DNA from 3 places in the Lysobacter capsici genome. Region 3 is predicted to be linked to each of the others. Evidence: riboswitches for the same ligand, from Rfam matches in the RefSeq annotation. Region 3 holds a riboswitch; each other region holds the start of a gene.

Evidence for each region. Region 3 has a riboswitch for cobalamin ahead of btuB (TonB-dependent vitamin B12 receptor). Riboswitches for the same ligand answer to the same signal wherever they lie in the genome.
Region 1: linked by a shared signal. The riboswitch ahead of KME82_RS04860 (ribonucleoside-diphosphate reductase subunit alpha) and the one ahead of btuB (TonB-dependent vitamin B12 receptor) in region 3 are both predicted to bind cobalamin.
Region 2: linked by a shared signal. The riboswitch ahead of metE (5-methyltetrahydropteroyltriglutamate--homocysteine S-methyltransferase) and the one ahead of btuB (TonB-dependent vitamin B12 receptor) in region 3 are both predicted to bind cobalamin.

What each region holds. Positions count from the first base shown of each region.
Region 1 is NZ_CP076103.1:1,200,000-1,202,258, forward strand. It holds gene KME82_RS04860 (ribonucleoside-diphosphate reductase subunit alpha) at 1-865, opposite strand, end outside; cobalamin riboswitch at 1,274-1,556, opposite strand; gene KME82_RS04865 (DUF2339 domain-containing protein) at 1,680-2,259, shown strand, end outside.
Region 2 is NZ_CP076103.1:1,189,718-1,191,976, forward strand. It holds gene metE (5-methyltetrahydropteroyltriglutamate--homocysteine S-methyltransferase) at 1-1,344, opposite strand, end outside; cobalamin riboswitch at 1,532-1,802, opposite strand.
Region 3 is NZ_CP076103.1:912,353-914,611, reverse strand. It holds gene KME82_RS03690 (GAF domain-containing protein) at 1-116, shown strand, start outside; gene KME82_RS03685 (TfoX/Sxy family protein) at 113-547, shown strand; cobalamin riboswitch at 845-1,086, shown strand; gene btuB (TonB-dependent vitamin B12 receptor) at 1,231-2,259, shown strand, end outside.

The DNA.
Region 1 (2,259 bases), 290 kb from region 3:
CGCCCTTGCGCTTGCCGCCCTGGTTGACCGCCGCGACCGAGGCGTCGAGCGTCTTCAGCCACGGCACGATGCCGTTGCTCAGGCCGTTGGTGGAACGGATCAGCGAGCCGCGCGAACGGATGCGCGTGTAGCTCAAGCCGATGCCGCCGCTGAACTTGCTCAGCTTGGCCACGTCCATGTAGCGCTTGTAGATGCTTTCCAGCGAATCGTCGGGCGAGTCGAGCAGAAAGCAGCTCGACAGCTGCTCGTGGGTGGTGCCGGCGTTGAACAAGGTCGGCGACGACGGGATGTAATCGAGCTGGGCCATGCGGCGGTACAGCGCGAGCGCGTCGCTGACGTCTTCGCTCAGCGCGCAGGCGATGCGCAGGAAGAACTGCTGCGGGGTTTCGATGACGGTGCGCGCGGTCGGATGGCGCAGCAGGTAGCGGTCGTACAGCGTGCGCAGGCCGAAGTAATCGAACTTGGCGTCGAGGCTGCGGTCGATCGCGTCGTTGAGCTTGCGCGCGTTGGCCTGGACGAAGGTCACCAGGCGCTCGTTGATCAGGCCCAGCTCATGGCCGCGCTGGATCGACTGCGAGAACGCATGGATCTCGATGCCGGCGACTTCCTTCTCGATCACGCCGGCGAGCAGGCGCGCGGCGAGGCGGCCGTATTCGGGTTCTTCCGCGGTCAGCAGGGCGGCGGTGCGGATCGACAGTTCGTCGAGTTCCTGGGTGGTCGCGCCGTCGTACAGGCCGGAGATGGTGCGGGTCGCCACGCGCATCGGGTCGATCGAATACAGGTTCTCGCCGCTGCGGGTCACCGCGCGCACGATCTTGTTGAGGTCGACCGGTTCGCGACGACCGTTGCGCTTGGTCACGCTCATGGTCAGGTTGGCGGCGGGCGGGGTCAGGGCGAAACCGGGCGCGGCGTCGTGCGCATCGCGGGCAACGGGTTTGGCGGGGGCGGCGGGGGCGTCCGCGACGGGGGCGGCGGACGGGTCGGTTGCGAGCGTGGTCATGAGCGTTACTCCGGGGCGTGGATGCACGGTGCGGAGACGCCGACGCGCCACCGACGACGAACCGCGCGCGCGGCGTCACTGATGGCACGGCCGTGCCCCCGCGGGCGGGAATCTCGGAGCTTGCTGGCTGGGTGTCGCGCGGCCCGAGACGCGAGGTCCGGGACGGCCCGCTCCGCGCATCGCGCCGGAACGGGCGGGCGCGACGGTCGACCGTCGTGCCGCGACACCGGCCGTCTTCCTCCGAAGACTCCTTAGGGCCGGGACCGCGCGGTGTGCGACGCGCGGCTGTCGGCAGGTCTTCGGGCTCGGGACCCGGAGCGAGAAACGGGCAAAGAGAAGTGAGCGACGAGGGGTGACCCGTATCTCACTTTTCTTTGCCCGTGTCCCGTTCCTCCTACCAGGATCGCTTCCCAGGCATACCGCCCAGTGCCATGACCCGTTCGTTTCCCATACCGCTGCGGGGCAGCGCCGGCTTCGAAGCGCGCGTGAGCGCGATCCCTACCGGCTTCCCTTTTCAGCCGACCTCGCGATCGGCACCGACGGGCACAACATAGTGTGGTTACGCGATTTCGTCAACGCGATATGTGGTAAATGAATCGTGTATATAAGGAGTGAAGGCAATGCTTCCCTACGCCTCACATCGGTGTAACCTGCCCGCCATAAGGACTGGGGAACTGTGATGGAAGCACTGATTGTCTTGCTGGGACTGGGTTTGCTGCTGGTCCCGGTTCTGCTCATCGTCGCGCTGGTCCAGGTGTCCGGACTGAAATCGCGGGTGAGCGAACTCGAACGCCGCCTCACCCAGGCCGCGCCCGCCCCGTCGGCCCGTCCTGCACAGGTCGCGCGCAACGCCGACGACGAGACCCTGGCCGAGCGCATGGCGCGCGAAGCGCCGCCGCCGTCGCGACCGCAGGCGGCCGTCCCTGATGCCGCCGCCGCGCCGCCCGCGCACGTGTCGCCCGTGCCGCCGCCCACTGCCACCACCGCGGCTTCGCCGCCGCCGTTGCCGCCCACACCTCCGGCCGCCGCGCCGCCGCCGCGCCCGATGCCGCCACGCCGGCCGGCCGCGCCGGTCGAGCCCGACGTGTTCACCCTCGGCGTGCGCTGGGTGCGGCGCTGGTTCACCGAGGGCAACGTGCCGGTCAAGGTCGGCATGCTGGTGTTGCTGGCCGGCGTGGCCGCGTTGCTCAAGTACGCCAGCGACCAGGGCTGGATGCGGGTGCCGATGGAGTTCCGTCAGGCCGGCATCGCGATCGCGG
Region 2 (2,259 bases), 280 kb from region 3:
GTGCTCGGCGCGCGCGCGCCGCACCTGCGCGGTCTGCGGGAACGAGCCGATGGTGGTGGTCGGGAACAGTGGCAGGTTCAGACGTTCTTGTTGCAGCTGCGCGCGTTTTGCATACGGCGACACGCGTTGGGCCATCGCCGGTTCAATCGCAGCCAGCCGCTTGCGCACCTGCGCGTTGCGCAGCAGTGGCGAAGCCAGGCGCGCGGCGCGCGCGCTGGCGGCGGAGGCGAGATCGCGCGCGGCTTCGGCGTCGCCGCTCAGCACGCCGGCGAGCAGATGCAGTTCTTCGATCTTCTGCCTGGCGTAGGCCATCCAGTGACGCAGCGGCGTGGGCAGTTTGCGTTCCAGTTCGATATCGGTCGGCACGTGCAGCAGCGAGCACGACGGCGCCAGCCATTGCGCCCGGTCGCCGGCGCGACGGGCCAGGCTCAGCGCGGCGTCGAGATCGGCGCGCCAGATGTTGCGGCCGTCGACCACGCCCAGGCTCAGCGCGCGCTGTTCCGGCAGCAGCGGCAGCAGGCTTTCGAGCTGCTGCGGCGCGCGCACCAGATCGACATGCAGTCCTTCCACCGGCAATTGCGCGGCGAGCGCGGCGTTGTCGCCGAGCGCGCCGAAATACGTGGTCAGCAGGCGCTGCGGCGCATCGACTTCGGCCAGCGCGGCGTAGGCGCGACGGAACGCGGCGCGGTCGATGTCGTCGAGGTCGAGGGTCAGGGTCGGTTCGTCCAACTGCACCCATTGCGCGCCGGCCGCCTTGAGCTTGGCCAGCAGTTCGGCGTAGGCCGGCAGCAGGGCGTCGAGCAACTCGCGCGGGTCGCCGCCGTCGTTGCGCTTGCCGAGCTTGAGGAACGACACCGGGCCGAGCAGCACCGGCCGCGCGTCGAGCCCCAGCGCCCGCGCCTGGGCCAGTTCGGCCAGCGGCTTGTCGCCGCGCAGGGCGAAGCGCTGGCCGGGTTCGAACTGCGGCACCAGATAGTGGTAGTTGGTGTCGAACCACTTGGTCATTTCCAGCGCGCGCAGATCGCGGCGGCCGTCCTGCACGCCGCGGGCGAGGGCGAAATAGCCGCCCAGCGGGTCTTCTTCGAACGCCGCGCGGTGCGAGGCCGGGATGGCGTCGAACAACACCGCGTTGTCGAGCACGTGGTCGTAGAGCGAGAAATCGTTGCACGGCACGACGTCGGCGCCGGCGTCGTGGGCGAGGCGCCAATGGCGTTCGCGCAGCGAGGCGGCGGTGTCGTGCAGCGACTGGGCCGGCGTGTCGCCTTTCCAGAACGATTCCAGGGCCAGCTTGAGCTCGCGCCGCGCGCCGATGCGCGGGAAGCCGAGGTGGGTAACGCTGATCATGATGAGTACCTGCGATGCGTGGGCATGACGCAGGGCAACGAAGGAAACCACGGCCACGCCGGCCCGGCGCGATCAGCGCCCGGCTTCGCCGCGAACCTTGGCTTCGACCTTCGCCCCCGCGGGCGAACCGGCACCCGTCGCGCCGCGTGCAGGCACGAGGCGGGCGGATACCGGAGTCGGACGGAAGGCGAGCCTTCCGGTCGCGGCAGGTCTTCGGGCTCGGGACTTGGAGCGAGAAGCAGAGTGCAGAACAGCGAGAAACGAGTAGAAGCCGCAGCCGTTGTTCGTTTCTTACTGTTCTGAACTCTACCCTCGCCCTTGCCTACTAGGGTCGCTTCCCAGGCGTACCGCCCAGTGCCAAGACCGGTTCGTTTCCCATACCGCTGCGGGGCAGCTCCGGATTCGCACCGGATTCCCTCTGGCCGTCCGCGGCGGTGGCCTTGGACGGCGTGTCCCATCGCTCTATCTTTATGAAGCGATGTTCACCGTAACGGCGCCAAGGTACGCAGCGGCGCCGGTGAAGTCAATCGGCGCGGGGCGAGGCTGCGACGCCGAGCGACGAAGCGGCCAGGCGTCCGTGGGAGGGAGCTTCAGCCCCGACGCTTTTCGTTCCGATCGCCGCGAACTGGGCGAAAGACCCGAGGGCTGAAGATGCCTCCCGCCGTGCCGACACCCGCCCTCGCCACCCGCGCGGTTTGCGCTTTATGGCCCCTGCGCGGCGGCGCGGGACAGCGCCGGTTTTCTGCGGCTGGCGTTCATGCGCCGCCCACGATGATGATGCTCGCCTGTCGCTTCGTTCCGCATGCACGCCGCCGTTGAGCTTGTGCGTGGCTGCGGCTACCGTTTGCACAGGCGCATGATGCGCGGCGCGGGCCAGGACGGTCCCGCGCGATTCCGACTTCGGTGGATAAACCA
Region 3 (2,259 bases):
GCGAGCGGCTGATCGGCGTGTTCGATCTCGACAGCCCGGTGCCGAACCGGTTCGATGCCGACGACCAGGCCGGCCTGGAAGCCCTGGCGCAGGTTTACCTGGAGTCGGTGGCATGACCGCGGCACCCAAGATGCGCAATATCGGCCCGAAAAGCGCGGCCTGGCTGCGCCAGGTGGGTCTGCGCACGCACGAAGATATTGCCGCGATCGGCACGGTCGAGGCGTTCATGCGGGTCAAGCGCGCCGGCTTCAAGCCGACCTTGAACCTGCTTTACGCGATCGAAGGCGCACTGCTCGACTGCCATTGGCAGGAGATCAGCGACGAACGCCGCCAGGAGCTGATCCTGGCCGCCGAAGCGGCGACCGCGCTGCTGCCGGCGCCGCGCAACAAGCCGGCCGCCGCGCCGGTGCATACGACCATGCATGCCGAGGAACGGCACGAGGACGCCTCCGCGTACGACGGCGGTCCGGCGGCGCATGACGACGACGATGCGGTCGGCGGCGATGAGCGGCACGGCGATCAGGACGGCGAAGAACGGCACGATTGAGATCGGCCGGTTGGGTCGGCTTTGAGGTGCGAGGTATCGGTCAGCGGCCGATGCGGCATGGCGGCGTTGACCGTCGCCTGACCCGCCAGCGCAAGCGCCCTCATCCGCCCTTCGGGCACCTTCTCCCGCGCAGGAGAAGGGAGCTTCGGTGAGCTTGCTGAGCGCCTGGCGGTCCCCCAAGCCCGAATGCTCCAGCGGCAGAGCCTCCACCCAATCTCGCGTTACCGAGCCCCTCTCCCGCTTGCGGGAGAGGGGTTGGGGTGAGGGCCGCCCGGACTTTGCCCCCCGCATCGCGTAGACTGCGCACCGCTTCAAGGTGACCCCACGGCTTGCGCCGCCGGGGTTGAAACGGGAAGCCGGTGACACGCCCTCCTCCGATCGGACGAGCCGGCGCCATTCCGGCACTGCCCCCGCAACGGTAAGCCAGTCAGATCGCGGCATCCGCCACTGTGCAAGGCACGGGAAGGCGCCGCGACCGGAGTCGACCCCGCGTCGGCCCGCTGGCGAGTCCGGAGACCGGCCTTGGGGTGCTACAGGTTGCGATGCGGAGGGCATCGCGGCGGCTGTTGCACTTCGTGCGCCTTCCGCTGCCCGCTCGCCTTCCCCCGCAACCGCCCATTCCGCTGTCGTAATCGCGTGCGCCACGGCGCGCGCGCTGGAGCTTCCCCATGCCGGTTGCAAGTCTGCGTGCCCTGAACCTTTCCTTCGCCATCGCCTGCGCCCTCGCGCTGCCGACCGTCGCGGCCGCGGCGCCCGCCGGCGAGGCCACCGACCTGGACGAAGTCGTCGTCACCGCCAACCGCACCGCGGTCAGCGTCAACGACCTGCTGACCCCGGTCGAGGTGCTCGATCGCACCGACATCCAGCGCAGCCAGGCACGCGATCTGAACGATCTGCTGCGCGGCCGCGCCGGCATCACCCTCGCCAACCAGGGCGGCGCCGGCAAGCTGACCACGCTGTTCCTGCGCGGCAGCGAATCCGACCACGTGCTGGTGCTGGTCGACGGCATCCGCATCGGTTCGCCGACCTCGGGCCTGGCCGCGCTGCAGGACCTGCCGCTGGAGCTGATCGACCGGATCGAAATCGTGCGCGGCCCGCGTTCGAGCCTGTACGGCGCCGACGCGATCGGCGGCGTGATCCAGGTGTTCACCAACCGCGAGCAGCAGGGCTTCGCCCCGCGCATGCACGTCGGCGGCGGCAGCAACGACAGCATCGAATTCGGCACCGGTTTCGGCGGCCGCAGCGGCCGCGGCTGGTTCGGCGCCGACTACAGCTTCCGCAAGACCCAGGGCATCAACGCCTGCCGCGGCGCCGGCTTCCCGGTGTTCGCCGGCTGCTTCACCGACGAGCCCGACCGCGACGGCTACGAGAGCCACTCGCTGTCGCTGCGCGGCGGCGTCGAAATCAGCGATCAGTGGAGCATCGAAGGCCAGGCGCTGCGCGTGGAAGGCGAAAACCACTACGACGGCGACTTCGGCAACTATTCCGAAACCGTCCAGCAGGTGATCGGCGGCAAGCTCGATTGGCGTGCGTCGGATACGGTGCATGTGCAGCTCAGCGCGGGACGCAATGTCGACGGCTCGCAGAACTACGATCTCAAGAGCCCGGGCGCGTATCCCGGTAGCGTTTCTCCGGGGCAGCGGATCGGCTTCTTCACCACCAATCGCGACAGCGCGACCTTGCAGGCCGATTTCAACCTGTTCGAAGGCCAC